3 regions of the Microtetraspora glauca genome follow, and region 3 is predicted to be linked to each of the others. Evidence: predicted binding sites of a transcription regulator. Region 3 holds the regulator's gene; each other region holds the start of a gene.
What was found. Region 3 encodes HrcA, which represses chaperone genes, less so after heat shock. Its sites were predicted from a motif close to TTGGCACTCTCNNNNNGAGAGTGCCAA; they were not measured.
Positions count from the first base shown of each region.

Region 1: groL (chaperonin GroEL) is a predicted target of HrcA. The motif match lies at 999-1,025, and genes of this name have one in related genera.
Region 2: groL (chaperonin GroEL) is a predicted target of HrcA. The motif match lies at 1,073-1,099, and genes of this name have one in related genera.

Region 1 covers NZ_JBFALK010000007.1:218,722-220,987, forward strand. The annotation lists gene groL (chaperonin GroEL) at 1-891, opposite strand, end outside; gene AB0I59_RS15570 (hypothetical protein) at 1,293-1,712, shown strand; gene AB0I59_RS15575 (helix-turn-helix transcriptional regulator) at 1,715-1,939, shown strand; gene AB0I59_RS15580 (DUF4386 domain-containing protein) at 2,038-2,266, shown strand, end outside.
Region 2 covers NZ_JBFALK010000004.1:30,629-32,894, forward strand. The annotation lists gene AB0I59_RS09220 (MoaD/ThiS family protein) at 17-292, shown strand; gene AB0I59_RS09225 (cold-shock protein) at 654-857, shown strand; gene groL (chaperonin GroEL) at 1,211-2,266, shown strand, end outside.
Region 3 covers NZ_JBFALK010000005.1:150,770-153,035, reverse strand. The annotation lists gene AB0I59_RS11865 (hypothetical protein) at 1-494, opposite strand, end outside; gene hrcA (heat-inducible transcriptional repressor HrcA) at 657-1,670, shown strand; gene dnaJ (molecular chaperone DnaJ) at 1,671-2,266, shown strand, end outside.

The sequences.
Region 1 (2,266 bases), on a different contig from region 3:
ACCACCGGTGAGGGTGGCGATGTCGCCCAGCATGGCCTTGCGGCGGTCGCCGAAGCCCGGGGCCTTGACCGCCACCGACCGGAAGACGCCCTTCATCTTGTTGACGATCAGGGTGGCCAGGGCCTCGCCCTCGACGTCCTCGGCGATGATGGCCAACGGCTTGCCCGACTGGACCACCTTGTCGAGCAGTGGCAGCACGTCCCTGTTGGCGGAGACCTTGCCGCTCACGATCAGCACGTACGGGTCGTCCAGGACCGCTTCGAGCCGGTCGGAGTCGGTGATGAACAGCGGGGCGATGTACCCCTTGTCGAAGCGCATACCCTCGGTGAGCTCAAGCTCCAGGCCGAAGGTGTTGCTCTCCTCGACGGTGATGACGCCTTCCTTGCCGACCTTGTCCATGGCCTCGGCGATGAGCGAGCCGATCTCGGCGTCGGCGGCGGAAATGGAGGCGGTGGAGGCGATCTGCTCCTTGGTCTCCACATCCTTGGCCAGCTTGGAGAGCTCCTCGCTGACGCGCTCGACGGCGGCCTCGATGCCCTTCTTCAGGGACATCGGGTTGGCGCCGGCGGCGACGTTGCGCAGGCCCTCGCGTACCAGAGCCTGGGCGAGCACGGTGGCGGTGGTGGTGCCGTCACCCGCGACGTCGTCGGTCTTCTTGGCGACTTCCTTGACGAGCTCGGCCCCGATCTTCTCCCACGGGTCCTCGAGCTCGATCTCCTTGGCGATGGAGACACCGTCGTTGGTGATCGTGGGGGCGCCCCACTTCTTCTCCAGCACGACGTTGCGGCCCTTGGGGCCCAGGGTCACCTTCACGGCGTCGGCCAGCTGGTTCATACCGCGCTCGAGGCCGCGCCGGGCGTCCTCGTCGAACGCAATCATCTTCGAAGCCATCTACTGCTCCTGCTCTTGATAGGGGGCTGTCCGGGACGGCGCCCGCGACGGACGGTTCGCCGACAGGCATGCCGGCGGACCTCGCCGTCCCGGCACACGCCGGATGGTTGGCACTCTCCAGGCGCGAGTGCCAGGCGTCTCGTCGCACTCTACCCACAATGTGCGCGCCGCGCACTTCATGCGTGGCGCGCACTAGCTGGTAGGGTCACTCCAAGAGCGACGACGCCACGAGGCGATCGCGGCACGCACCGGCATCGACGCCGGACGCGACCTGTTTCCGGCCGGCATGGGCGCGACGCCTCCCCGATCCATCGTCGATGGTGGAGTCAAAAATACTAGACATCATGTCGCCGTTGCTTTACTTTCGTGATGTCAAGTTTTTTATACATGGGAGAGCGGGCATGTCATTCGGAGAGAAGCGCTCGTGGATCTACGCCGTGTCCGCGCTCGTCGTGTCGGTGGTCTACTTCGCGACCGTCCTCGGGCAGGTTCCCGGGGCAGACGTCACGAAAATCGCCTACATACGGCCGATGCTCACGGCCATCGGCGTCGCGGTGGTCCTGAACATCGTCGCGAGCGTCGTGGCCACGATCGCCTCGCCCAGGGACGCCGACAAGGAAGACGAACGCGACAAGGAGATCAACCGGCTCGGGCAGCACATAGGGTTCTACGTCGTCAGCGTCTGCGCGCTGGTCCCGCTCGGCCTCGCGATGGTGGAGGCCGAGCACTTCTGGATCGCCAATTCGCTCTACCTGGCGTTCGTCGTGTCCGCATTCACCTCTTCGATCGTCAAGATCGTCGCGTACCGCCGAGGCTTCTGACCATGGCCAAGCCCACCAAAGTCACCAACTCGATCCGAGCCCTGCGATTCGCCCATGGCGAGATGACGCAGGCGGAGCTGGCCGACCGCATCGGCGTGACCCGCCAGACCGTCATCGCCATCGAGCAGGGCCGCTACTCACCGTCGCTCGAGATGGCCTTCCAGATCGCCCGGGTGTTCACGGTGCCGCTCGACGACGTGTTCCAGTACCCCGACACCGAAGAGTAGTCGCCACATCACCACACCGGGACGCGTGGGACACCACCCCGCGGCCTCCGTTCAGCACGCCAAAAAACCCCAAAAATGCCCAAAAACAGGGAGGAACCATGCGCGCGCCTCACCATCTCGCCAGAACCGCTGGACTGTTCTACCTGATCGTCGCGATCCTGGGCGGCTTCGCCCACTTCTTCTCCCGCGGCGAGGTCTACCGCCCCGGGGACGCCACCGGCACGGCGCGGAACGTCGTGGCCCACGCGGACCTGGTCCGTGCCGGCTTCGTCGCCGACCTCGTGCAAGCCGCGTTCTTCCTTTTCACGGCCATGACGCTGTACGTGC
Region 2 (2,266 bases), on a different contig from region 3:
CGAAAGCGAGCGAAAAATGAGCGTTTCTGTACGGATTCCGACGATTCTTCGTACATACACGGGGGGAGCCGCCGAGGTGTCCGGTGAAGGCGGAACGTTGCGCGAGGTCCTGCAGAAGCTGGACGCCGACTATCCCGGCATCGGCGCGCGGATCCTCGATGAAACGGGCAAGATTCGGCGTTTTGTCAACGTCTATGTCGGGGAAGAGGATGTCCGTTTCGTGGAGGGTCTGGACACCCCCACTCCCGAGGGTGTCCAGATCTCGGTGATCCCGGCGGTGGCCGGCGGCTGACCCCTCGCGAGCCCACGACACCCACGTACCCAGGCCGGCTACGTGGGTGTTCGCATGTTGACGTGGGGTTCTGGCTAATGGCCGTTTATCTGGACATCGGGGCATGTGGTGCAATTCTCAACTAACTAATCGTTAACCGAATATTCTCCTGATCCTGCTTTGGGCGAACGCCAAGAAGTAGTTTGGGGATTGACTCTGTTGCCCTACGGCTTGACACGGGTATGGTCGAGGACGATCGACGTAACCGGGGGCCTCTTCGGTATCGGCGGTCAGCACTGGTCTCGGGCGTCTGCATTGAGATCAGCTGTTACGGATCGCGCGGGAATGGGCGTGATCTCCAGCCCAGCAAGAGGAGTCGGAAGTGGCGCAGGGCACCGTCAAGTGGTTCAACGCGGACAAGGGCTACGGCTTCATCGCGGTAGACGGTGGTAAGGACGTGTTCGTCCATTACTCGGCAATCATGATGGACGGTTACAAGGCCCTTGAGCAGGGGCAACGGGTGGAGTTCGACATCACGCAGGGTCAGAAGGGCCCGCAGGCGGAAGGCGTACGGACCGTCGTTTGATCCTGGAACGGCATCTGACGGCGCTTCGTGGAGCGTCGGCCTGGGGCCCGGTTCGCGTGGGGCGAGCCGGGCCTTCGCGTTCCGGCACGCATCCGCCGTGTCCGTCAGGGTACGGCACGGGTAGATCCATGATGCTGGACGTGCGAAAAGAGTGATGCTTCCAGCTCAGACCCGTTGCGGCTTGCACTCGCCTGGGTAGAGTGCTAAACAGTTCGTTGGCACTCTGATGTCGAGAGTGACAGAAACACCAGGATCGAGGCGATGGGGCCGGCGAAGGGAATGCGGGCCCAGACGCCGTCGCGGGCGTCGGCTCGGTCCTCGCAAGCCACCCTGCAACTGGGAGGTCTAGCCTTATGGCAGCCAAAATGATCGCGTTTGACGAGGACGCCCGGCGCGGTCTCGAGCGCGGTATGAACCAGCTCGCTGACGCCGTGAAGGTGACTCTCGGCCCCAAGGGCCGCAACGTCGTGCTGGAGAAGAAGTGGGGCGCCCCCACGATCACCAACGACGGTGTCTCCATCGCCAAGGAGATCGAGCTCGAGGACCCGTGGGAGAAGATCGGGGCCGAGCTCGTCAAGGAAGTCGCCAAGAAGACCGACGACGTCGCGGGTGACGGCACCACCACCGCCACCGTGCTCGCCCAGGCTCTGGTACGCGAGGGCCTGCGCAACGTCGCCGCCGGCGCCAACCCGATGTCCCTGAAGAAGGGCATCGAGGCCGCCGTCGAGCGCGTCAGCGAGGAGCTCTCCAAGCTGGCCAAGGACGTGGAGACCAAGGAGCAGATCGCCTCCACGGCCACCATCTCCGCCGGCGACGCCCAGATCGGCGAGATGATCGCCGAGGCCATGGACAAGGTCGGCAAGGAAGGCGTCATCACCGTCGAGGAGAGCAACGCCTTCGGCCTCGAGCTCGAGCTCACCGAGGGTATGCGCTTCGACAAGGGCTACATCTCGGGCTACTTCGTCACCGACCCGGAGCGTATGGAGGCGGTCTTCGAGGACCCCTACATCCTCATCGTCAACTCGAAGATCTCGGCCAACAAGGACCTGCTCCCGCTGCTCGACAAGGTCGTGCAGGCGGGCAAGCCGCTGGTCATCATCGCCGAGGACGTCGAGGGCGAGGCCCTGGCCACCCTGGTCGTCAACAAGATCCGCGGCCTGTTCAAGTCCGTCGCCGTCAAGGCCCCGGGCTTCGGCGACCGCCGCAAGGCCATGCTGGGCGACATCGCCACCCTCACCGGTGGTCAGGTCATCAGCGAGGAGGTCGGCCTCAAGCTCGAGTCCGCGACCCTCGACCTGCTGGGCAAGGCCCGCAAGGTCGTCATCACCAAGGACGAGACCACCATCGTCGACGGTGCCGGTGACGCCGAGCAGATCGCCGGCCGGGTGAACCAGATCCGCGCCGAGATC
Region 3 (2,266 bases):
ACGCCGATCTGGAAGACCATCTCCCACGTGGCGTCGCCGTACGCGATCGTCTGGGAGGCGGTCGGCTGGGTGAGCCTGATGTCCAGGCCCGCGTCGCCCTCGACCTTGCAGGTGACATCGCCCGCTTGGTCGGACGAGGCGTAGATCGCCGGCTTGTCCTTCGGGTCGAGTTGGACGTTCACCTTCTCGCCGCTCTTGAACGTCGTGATGGAGGCGGCGTCCTTGATGGTGGAGGTCAGCCCGCCCGCGAAGCCGGCCACTCCCACGACGATCAGGATGACGAAGAGCAGCCAGGCCAGGATGATCCACAGGATCCTGGGCCGCACGGGTCCCTGCGGAGGCGGCGTGCCGTAGGCGCCCTGCGGGTACGGTGTGCCCTGCGCGTACGGCGAGCCCTGTCCGTACTGCGTGGGCTGCCCGTACGGCGTGGCCTGGTTATACGGCGAAGACGGGCCCCGGACGTCGCCGGGGAGGGGGTTCTGATTCTCGGTCATGGGTCGGACCATAAGGAATGCGACTTGTGAGCTGATTGCGACCGGCTTGCCGGGTTGGCCGGATTGGTGTTATCGCACCCTGTGGGCGGTAGCCGTACACTTGGCACTCGGGAACACGGAGTGCCAGACACCGCGTTTCCCGATGCACAGGGAGGTGACACTTTGCTCGACGAACGCAAGCTGGCCGTGCTTCGTGCCATCGTCGAGGACTATGTGTCCACCAATGAGCCGGTGGGGTCCAAGGCCCTCGCCGACAGGCACAACCTCGGCGTGTCACCGGCCACCATCAGAAACGACATGGCGGCGCTCGAAGAGCAGGGCTACATCCACCAGCCGCACACCAGTGCGGGACGGGTGCCGACGGACAAGGGCTACCGCCTGTTCGTCGACCGCCTCTCCCAGGTCAAGCCGTTGTCCGCGGCGGAACGCCGTGCGATCGAGACCTTCCTCGCCGGTGCCGTGGACCTGGACGAGATCGTCATGCGGACGGTCCGGCTGCTGGCCCAGCTCACCCGGCAGGTCGCCGTGGTGCAGTACCCCTCGCTGACCCGGTCCACGGTCCGCCACGTGGAGATCGTGCCGCTGGCGGAGCGGCGCGTCATGCTCGTGCTGATCACCAACACCGGCCGGGTCGAGCAGCGCGTGATCGAGTTGCCCGAGACCGTCGCGGACGACCGCATCGCTCACCTGCGCGCCGTGCTGAACGCGTGCCTGGACGGCTGCGGCCTGTCCAGGGTGCCGGACACGGTGGCGGAGCTGCCCGATCGGCTGCCCGCCGAGGACAGGCCGGTGGCCGCCACCATCCTGTCGGTGCTGCTGGAGACCCTGGTCGAGCGGCACGAAGAAAAGATCGTTTTCGCCGGTGCCGCCAACCTGGCGGCCGCCGACTTCAGCGTGGGCCTCCGCGAGGTGCTCGAGGCGCTGGAGGAGCAGGTCGTGCTGATGCGGCTGCTCGGCGAGACCGGCGACCTGTCGGGGCTGACCGTCCGGATCGGCTCCGAGAACCCCTACACCGGACTGCGCGGCACTTCTATCGTGGCCGCGGGATACGGTGCGGGCGACAAGGAACTGGCCCGGCTCGGAGTGCTGGGCCCGACGCGAATGGACTATCCGGTGACGATGGGTGCGGTGCGCGCGGTCGCGCGTTACGTCGGGCAGATCCTGGCGGGGTCATAAGTGGCCAAGGACTACTACGGCACCCTCGGGGTGCGGCGGGACGCCAGCCAGGAAGAGATCAAGAAGGCATACCGCCGTCTTGCCCGGGAGCTGCACCCGGACGTCAATCCGGATCCTGAGACCCAGGAGCGGTTCAAGGAGATCACACAGGCCTACGAGGTCCTCTCCGACACCAACAAGCGCCAGATGTACGACCTCGGAGCCGATCCGTTCAGCTCCGGCGCGGGCGCCGGGGCCGGCGGGTTCGGCGCGGGATTCCCGTTCAGCGACATCATGGACGCCTTCTTCGGCTCCGCCGGAGGCTCGCGCGGACCACGCTCCCGGGCCAGGCGCGGCCGTAACGCGACGATCCGGGTCGAGCTCGACCTGGCGGAGACCGCGTTCGGCACCACCCGCGAGATCGTGGTCGACACGGCCGTGCTGTGCGAGGTCTGTCACGGTTCGGGCGCCGCCGCGGGCACCCACCCCGACACCTGTGACATGTGCCACGGCCGGGGCGAGGTGTCGCAGGTCACCCGCTCGTTCCTCGGCCAGGTGATGACCTCGCGGCCGTGCCCCCAGTGCGGTGGCTACGGCAGCGTCATCCGCAACCCCTG